DNA from 2 places in the Streptomyces sp. NPDC006309 genome. Region 1 is predicted to be linked to the other one. Evidence: riboswitches for the same ligand, from Rfam matches in the RefSeq annotation. Region 1 holds a riboswitch; the other holds the start of a gene.
What was found. A riboswitch is a leader RNA that binds a small molecule or an ion and turns the genes downstream of it on or off. The one in region 1 is predicted to bind ZMP and ZTP.
Positions count from the first base shown of each region.

Region 2: it holds a riboswitch for ZMP and ZTP, as region 1 does, so the genes downstream of both, ABZ117_RS08125 (glycine hydroxymethyltransferase) here and ABZ117_RS21005 (bifunctional 5,10-methylenetetrahydrofolate dehydrogenase/5,10-methenyltetrahydrofolate cyclohydrolase) in region 1, are expected to answer to the same signal.

Region 1 covers NZ_JBEXRO010000015.1:200,534-204,696, forward strand. The annotation lists gene ABZ117_RS20990 (S-(hydroxymethyl)mycothiol dehydrogenase) at 1-942, opposite strand, end outside; gene ABZ117_RS20995 (hypothetical protein) at 1,085-1,387, opposite strand; gene ABZ117_RS21000 (nuclear transport factor 2 family protein) at 1,559-1,924, shown strand; ZMP/ZTP riboswitch at 2,043-2,123, shown strand; gene ABZ117_RS21005 (bifunctional 5,10-methylenetetrahydrofolate dehydrogenase/5,10-methenyltetrahydrofolate cyclohydrolase) at 2,150-2,998, shown strand; gene ABZ117_RS21010 (CU044_5270 family protein) at 3,042-4,016, opposite strand.
Region 2 covers NZ_JBEXRO010000004.1:236,422-240,584, reverse strand. The annotation lists gene ABZ117_RS08135 (hypothetical protein) at 49-456, shown strand; gene ABZ117_RS08130 (glutathionylspermidine synthase family protein) at 470-1,654, shown strand; ZMP/ZTP riboswitch at 1,896-1,985, shown strand; gene ABZ117_RS08125 (glycine hydroxymethyltransferase) at 2,018-3,472, shown strand; gene trpS (tryptophan--tRNA ligase) at 3,575-4,163, shown strand, end outside.

The DNA of each region.
Region 1 (4,163 bases):
CCGGGAGGGCAGGCAGTCGCCGTACCAGGAGGACTTCAGGGCGCCGCCGCGGCCGAAGACGTCCAGCAGGGGCAGTTCGAGTTTCATCTCCGGGGTGGGGACACCGACCAGGACGACCGTGCCGGCGAGGTCGCGGGCGTAGAAGGCCTGCTGGTAGGTCTCGGGGCGGCCGACGGCCTCGATGACGACATCGGCGCCGAAGCCGCCGGTCAGTTCGCGGATCGCCTCGACCGGGTCGGTGTCCTTGGAGTTGACGGTGTGGGTGGCGCCGAGCGTGCGGGCCTTGTCCAGTTTGCGGTCGTCGATGTCCACGGCGATGACCTTCGCCGCGCCGGCCAGGTCCGCCCCGGCGATCGCCGCGCCGCCGACACCGCCGCAGCCGATGACGGCGACCGAGTCGCCCCGGCCGACGCCTCCGGTGTTGATCGCCGCGCCGATGCCGGCCATCACCCCGCAGCCCAGCAGCCCGGCGACCGCCGGGGAGACGGACGGGTCGACCTTGGTGCACTGGCCGGCGGCCACTAGGGTCTTCTCGGCGAACGCGCCGATGCCGAGGGCCGGGGAGAGTTCCTGTCCGGTCGCGGCGAGGGTCATCCTCCGCCGCGCGTTGTGGGTGTTGAAGCAGTACCAGGGTCGGCCGCGCAGACAGGCCCGGCACTGCCCGCACACGGCACGCCAGTTGAGGATGACGAAGTCACCGGGGGCGACGTCGGTGACGCCCTCGCCGACCGACTCCACCACGCCGGCGGCCTCGTGGCCGAGCAGGAAGGGGAAGTCGTCCGAGATGCCGCCCTGTTTGTAGTGCAGATCGGTGTGACAGACCCCGCAGGCCTGGATGCGTACGACGGCCTCGCCGGGTCCCGGGTCCGGGACCACGATCGTCTCGAGCCGTAGGGGCTCGTCCTTCCCCGGTGCGATCACGCCGCGTACTTCCTGCGCCATGGCCTGGCCCCTTCCTTCGGATACCTTCGCCGCCGACCCTACGCGCCACCGATCGGCAGCGGGACGGTCCACGAGGCGGGTTGTGGATCTTTCCAGGCGCACGGGCCGCCCCGGGCGGGGCGGCCCTCGGGGCAGGGCAGGATCAGTGGATGGCGGAGACCAGGCCGAGCACGGGGGCGGCGGGGGCGAGGACCTGTTCCACCTGGCTGAGCTGGTTCAGGTCCTTGAGGTGCTTCAGTGCCTGCATCTGGTCGGTGACCCGCGGCACCCGGCCCTGCTCCGATGCGGGCATGCCGGCGCCGGCGAGCGAGTCCAGCGTGGACAGCGCGCTGAGCTTCCCGACGTGCGGTGCGCCGGCGTCGGCCGCGTTCGCCGACGGTACGGCGAGACCGGCGATCCCGGCGGCCAGACCGACGGCGGCGGCGATGCGTCGTGTTGAGATCATGCCCTCACCAACGGGTGCGGGCGCCGGCCGGACACGGGCGGCGGCCCGCGCTCACCCGTGAGGCGGATCCGGCCGCTGCGCTTGCCGTGGCCGTCCGGGCGGAGGAGTCTCGGAGGTGGGGTCCGTGCGGCCCGCTCCTCGTCGGGCCGCGGACGCCTGAAGGAGGTCACCATGGGCACCGCGACGGGGTCCTCGTTCGACTCCGGCACACTGCGCCGGGCCATAGAGGGCAACACCGGGAACACCCTTCTGTCGCTCTACACGGACGACGCGGAGATCCGCATCGTCGACCACAACCACCAGCCCAGCAGCCCCACGGTCGTGCACGGCCGGGGCCAGATCGCCGAGTTGCTGGACGACATCTACAGCCGCGACATGACGCACAAGCTGGAACGCTGCGTCGTGGAGGGCGAGCACGCCGCCTACAGCGAGGCCTGCGAGTACGCGGACGGCACCCGCGTCCTCTCCGAGTCGATGGTCACCCTGCGGGACGGCAAGATCGCCGACCAGCTCATCGTCCAGGCCTGGGACGAATAGGAGCCGGCCGGCTACGGCGGCAGGCGTCCCGAGGAGGCTCGCGCGGGTCCAGGCCGCCTGCCGGGCGGTCTGGACCCGGTGAGCGGTCCGGGGATCGTACGCACGCTCGGTTACCCTGTACGCGGGCCGTGACTGGCGCTGAGGTGGAGTACCACCAGGGAGCGGTCCGTGGTGGTTGCCGCGCGCCTGGGCGAGAGAGTCGATCCCAGCCCAGGAGTGTGCAGCATGACCCAGGCCCGCCTCATGGACGGCACCGCGCTCGCCCGCCGCATCGTCGGGGACGCCGCGAAGAAGGCCGCCGGACTCAGCGAACGCACCGGCACCGCGCCGTGTCTCGCGACCGTGCTGGTCGGCGCGGACCCGGCGTCCGTCACGTACGTCCGCATGAAGCAGAACCGGTGCCGCGAGGCCGGCGTGGAGTCCCGCCACGTCGCCCTGCCCGCGGCCACGACCACCGCCGGACTCGTGGCGAAGCTGCGGGAGTTGTCGGCAGATCCGGGAGTGCACGGCATTCTGCTCCAGCACCCGGTGGGCGATCACGTCGACGAGCGGGCCGCGTTCGAGGCGATCGCGCCGGAGAAGGACGTAGACGGCGTCACCTTCGCGTCGTTCGCCACGATGAGCTTCGGCCTGCCGGGATTCGTCTCCTGCACGCCCGGCGGCATCCTGCGGCTGCTGGACGAGTACGGCGTCGACCCGGCCGGGAAGCGGGCCGTCGTGGTGGGCCGCAGCGCGATCCTCGGCAAGCCGGTGGGCATGCTGCTGCTGGCCCGGGACGCGACCGTGACGTACTGCCACTCGCGCACCCGGGACCTGTCGGCGGCGGTCCGCGAGGCCGACATCGTCGTCGCCGCCGTCGGCCGGCCGCGGCTGATCCGCGGGCAGGACATCAAGCCCGGCGCGGTCGTGATCGACGCCGGCTACAACCCGGGGAACGTCGGCGACGTCGACTTCGACTCGGCCGTGGAGCGGGCCGCGCTGATCACGCCGGTGCCGGGCGGTGTCGGTCCGATGACGATCGCCACACTGCTGGAACAGACCGTGGACGCCGCCGCCCGGCAGCTCGGCGCGTGAACACTTGGGCCCCGCAGGGTCCGCGCGGAGCCGGCTTTGGTGGTCAGCGCATCCAGACCCGGTAGTCCATCACGTCCCCGGCCTTCACCCCGTACTCGGGGGCGTCCCGGGTGAAGGTGGTCTCCAGGCCCAGGACGGCACCCGTGCGGGGGTCGAGGATCAGCATCCGCCGGCCTCCCCCGCCCGCGTACACGTACGCCTGCCCCGGCCGGCCCAGGCGGTCCGTCACCCGTCCCGCCGGCCGCAGCCCCTCCGCGTCCGCGAGCACCCGGACCAGTGCCGCGGACTCGCGGCCGCCCAGCGTCCAGTGGCCCAGCAACTCCTCGACGGCCTCGAACAGTTCGGGGGTGTCCAGGGAGCCGGTGTGCACGGTCTCGGCGAGGTAGGCGCGCAGGGCGGCCGGGGTGTGCGGCGGCGGCGCCTCGGGCGGGGCGTCGCTCCAGCTCGGCGGATACGTGATCCGGCTCAGGACGTGGCCGTCGGCCACCAGGTGCGGGTCGTCGCCCTCGTCGGTGAGGACCGGGCGGCCCGGACGGCGCGGGTCGGTCGCCACGACCAGCTCGGTGTGGCTGTCGTCCGCGCGCCAGCGCACGACACGTTCCTCGGGCAGGGTGACGGGCGGCCTGCCGTCGGCCATGCCGAGGCTCCAGGACTGCATGTGCGTGCCTTTGCGCAGGCGCGGGGAGCCGTCGGCGGCGGCAGCGGCGGCCATGTCGGCCAGTTCCGCCAGCGGTACGGGCGTGGACTGGGCGCGGACGGTCAGCGGGCGGGGCGCGGCGATGGCGGGCTGGGTGTTCGGCCCGCCGAGCAGCGCGGTGAGGGCGGTCGCCAGGACGACGGCGGTGGCGGCCAGGCCCCACAGCAGCCGGGCGCGGGGGGCGCGGCGCACCGGCCGGGCCCCGTGCAGCAGCCGCTCCAGCTGTCGCTCGGCACGGTGGTCCAGCGGACCGTCACCGAAGTCGGGACCGTCCGCGGGGACCGGGTTGGCTTGGCGGAGGAGATCGAGTTCGTCAGGCATGTCGGGGGTCCTCGCACAGGCATGCGTCAACGGTGGGCACGGGGGACGCCGGGACCGCACCGGCGTCCGCCGGCGCCACGGACGGGGCGGGTCCGGCGGCCGAACATCCCGGAGCGGTCTCACCGGCGGCCACCGGCGCGGCGGACC
Region 2 (4,163 bases), on a different contig from region 1:
TCCCTAGGCTGTCGGCCGAACAGCACGGCGGACGGGGGAGGCACCACCATGGCGGACACACGCCGGCGACTGCGCTCGGGCACGGTCGTCCTGGGCGGCATGGGCCTGCTGGCCGCCGCCCTCACGGCCTGCTCGTCCGAGCCGGACAAGCGCTGCGTCGACCGGGACAGCTACAGCCTCACCAAGGGCTACCGGGTCGTCCCCGACAAGAACTGCAAGACCGGCGTCACGTCACCGAGGACGGGCGCGAGGAAGAAGACCCCCGGGAAGTCCCTCGGGAAGACGGCCGACGCCGCCTGGTACTACGAGGGCGACGAGAAGCACGGCTGGGTCGACGGCGGCTCCTTCACCGCGCCCGGCAAGGGCGGCCGCGGCTCGTCGGACGACGACGGCCACCACGGCACAGGGGTGCACCGCGGCGGCTTCGGCGGCGGCAAGGGCAGCTCCGGCGGCTGACGGGGACACGCGCATGGAACGCCGTACCATCACCCCCCGCCCCGGCTGGCAGCGGACCGTCGAGGCCCAGGGCCTGATCTACCCGCTCACCCGCCACCCCGACGGCTCCCTGCGCCCCTACTGGGACGAGAGCGCCTACTACGCCTTCACCCTGGACGAGGTCGAGGCGCTGGAGGAGACCGTCGGCGAACTCCACCGCATGTGCCTGGCGGCGGCCGGGCACATCGTGGCCGAGGACCGGTTCGCCGACCTGGGCATCACCGACCCGCGCGTGGCCGCGGCCGTCGCCGAGTCCTGGCACCGCCGCGACGAACTCCCGTCCCTCTACGGCCGTTTCGACCTGCGCTACGACGGCACCGGCCCGGCCGAACTGCTGGAGTACAACGCCGACACCCCGACCTCCCTGGTGGAGGCCGCCTCGGCGCAGTGGTTCTGGATGGAGGACCGCTTCCCCGGCGCCGACCAGTGGAACTCCCTGCACGAGCGGCTGGTCGACGCCTGGCGCGCGCAGGCCGCGCTCCTGCCGCCCGGCAGCCCCCTGCACTTCGCGCACTCCTGCGCCGACGAACTCGGCGAGGACCTGATGACGGTCGCCTATCTGAAGGAGACCGCCGAACAGGCCGGTCTCACCACCGACTGGCTCGCCGTGGAGGAGATCGGCTGGGACAGCCTCTCCGGCCGCTTCGTCGACAACCGGCTCGGCTTCATCCGCGCCCTGTTCAAGCTCTACCCCTGGGAGTGGCTCACCACCGACGCCTTCGGCCGGCACGTCCTGGACACCCTCGACAACGGCGGCGGCACCGGCAGCACCCTGTGGATCGAACCCGCCTGGAAGATGCTGCTGAGCAACAAGGCCCTGCTGGCGATCCTGTGGGAGCTGTACCCCGGCCACCCCAGCCTCCTGCCCGCCTACCTGGACGGCCCCCGCGAGCTCGCCGGGTCCGCCGGCTACGTCGCCAAGCCCCTCCTCGGCCGCGAGGGCGAGGGCGTCACCGTGCACGGACCCGGCGCGCCCGCGGCCGTACGGGACGAGCCCTGCTGCTACCAGCGCCTCGCCCCCCTGCCCGCCTTCGACGGCAACCACGTCGTCCTCGGCGCCTGGGTCGTCCGGGACGAGCCGGCCGGCCTCGGCCTGCGCGAGTCCTCGGGCCTGATCACGGACGAGTACGCCCGCTTCCTGCCCCACGTGATCCTCTAGGGTCTTTCGTCCGGACCGGCGCGGATCACGGAGCGACGGTCGGGTGCCGTGCATCGCAGGGCGCCGGGAGGCGGGCATCGACGACGTCGCCGTCGCCGAGAGGACCGGCGCGTCCGCGGCCCCGGTCCGCCGGCGAGCAGGGGGACGGACCTTCCGCTCCGCCGACGGCCACCGGGGGCCGCCCCTCTCGCTCGCATGGTGGACGCGCGCCCGTCCCCGTCCGGCGCGCCGGGTAGGCTGACGAGCGGGCCGTGACTGGCGCGCTGGGATGGGACGGACCATCAGGGAGCGGTCCGAGCCGGAAAGAGTGCCGTGCGCCTGGGCCGAACGTGAACGCTGTACGCACGCCGTCCGGAGGTCCCGATGCCCGAGAATTCCGCCCCCCTCTCCACCGAGTCCACGGCCTTCCGCGCCGCCCTCGACGTGGTCCGCGCCGTCGAGCCGCGCGTCGCCGACGCCATCGGCCAGGAGGTCGCCGACCAGCGCGAGATGCTCAAGCTGATCGCCTCCGAGAACTACGCCTCCCCGGCGACCCTCCTCGCCATGGGCAACTGGTTCAGCGACAAGTACGCCGAGGGCACCGTCGGCCGCCGCTTCTACGCCGGCTGCCGCAACGTCGACACGGTCGAGTCCCTCGCCGCCGAGCACGCCCGCGAACTCTTCGGCGCCCGCCACGCCTACGTCCAGCCGCACTCCGGCATCGACGCCAACCTCGTCGCCTTCTGGGCCGTCCTCGCCGACCGCGTCGAGGCGCCCTTCCTGGAGAAGACCGGCGTCCGCCAGGTCAACGACCTGACCGAGGCCGACTGGGCCGAGCTGCGCCGGGCCTTCGGCAACCAGCGCATGCTGGGCATGTCCCTGGACGCCGGCGGCCACCTCACCCACGGCTTCCGCCCCAACATCTCCGGCAAGATGTTCGACCAGCGCTCCTACGGCACCGACCCGGCCACCGGCCTCATCGACTACGACGCCCTGCGCGCCCAGGCCCGCGAGTTCAAGCCGCTGATCATCGTCGCCGGCTACTCCGCGTACCCCCGGCTGGTGAACTTCCGGCTCATGCGCGAGATCGCCGACGAGGTCGGCGCCACTCTCATGGTCGACATGGCGCACTTCGCCGGCCTCGTGGCCGGCAAGGTCCTCACCGGCGACTTCGACCCGGTCCCGCACGCCCAGATCGTCACCACCACCACCCACAAGTCCCTGCGCGGCCCGCGCGGCGGCATGGTCCTGTGCGACGACTCCCTCAAGGACCAGGTCGACCGGGGCTGCCCGATGGTCCTGGGCGGCCCGCTGCCGCACGTCATGGCCGCCAAGGCCGTCGCCCTGGCCGAGGCCCGCCGGCCGTCCTTCCAGGACTACGCCCAGCGCATCGTGGCCAACTCCCGCGCCCTGGCCGAGGGCCTGATGCGCCGCGGCGCCACCCTGGTCACGGGCGGCACGGACAACCACCTCAACCTGATCGACGTCGCCACCTCCTACGGCCTCACCGGCCGCCAGGCCGAGGCGGCGCTCCTCGACTCGGGCATCGTCACCAACCGCAACGCCATCCCGGCCGACCCGAACGGCGCCTGGTACACCTCCGGCATCCGCGTCGGCACCCCCGCGCTCACCACCCGCGGCCTGGGCACGGCGGAGATGGACGAGGTGGCGGGCCTGATCGACCGCGTCCTGACCACCACCGAGCCGGGCACCACCAAGTCGGGTGCCCCCTCCCGGGCCGCCCACGTCCTGGACGAGAAGGTCGCCGAGGAGATCGCCGGGCGGGCCACCGACCTGGTGGCGGGCTTCCCGCTGTACCCGGAGGTCGACCTGGGCTGAAACGCCCCGGCACCGGCACGGGGAACCGCGCGGCCGGCCCGTCAGGGGCCCGCGGTTCCCCACCGCACCGAAGCTCCCGCACTCTCTGCGAGAATGAATTACATGGCCACTGACCGACCCCGCGTGCTCTCCGGAATCCAGCCCACCGCAGGCTCGTTCCACCTCGGCAACTACCTCGGCGCCGTCCGCCAGTGGGTGGCCCTCCAGGAGTCCCACGACGCGTTCTACATGGTCGTCGACCTGCACGCGATCACGGTGCCGCAGGACCCGGCCGAGCTGCGGGCCAACACCCGCCTCGCCGCCGCACAGCTGCTGGCCGCCGGCCTGGACCCCGACCGCTGCACGCTCTTCGTGCAGAGCCACGTCCCCGAGCACGCCCAGCTGGCCTGGGTCATGAACTGCCTCACCGGCTTCGGCGAGGCCAGCCGGATGACCCAGTTCAAGGACAAGTCCGCCCGGCAGGGCGCCGACCGCGCCTCCGTCGGCCTGTTCACCTACCCGGTCCTCCAGGTCGCCGACATCCTGCTGTACCAGGCGAACGAGGTGCCGGTCGGCGAGGACCAGCGCCAGCACATCGAGCTGACCCGCGACCTCGCCGAGCGGTTCAACGGCCGGTTCGGCGCGACGTTCACCATCCCGGAGCCGTACATCCTCCGCGAGACGGCGAAGATCTACGACCTCCAGGACCCGA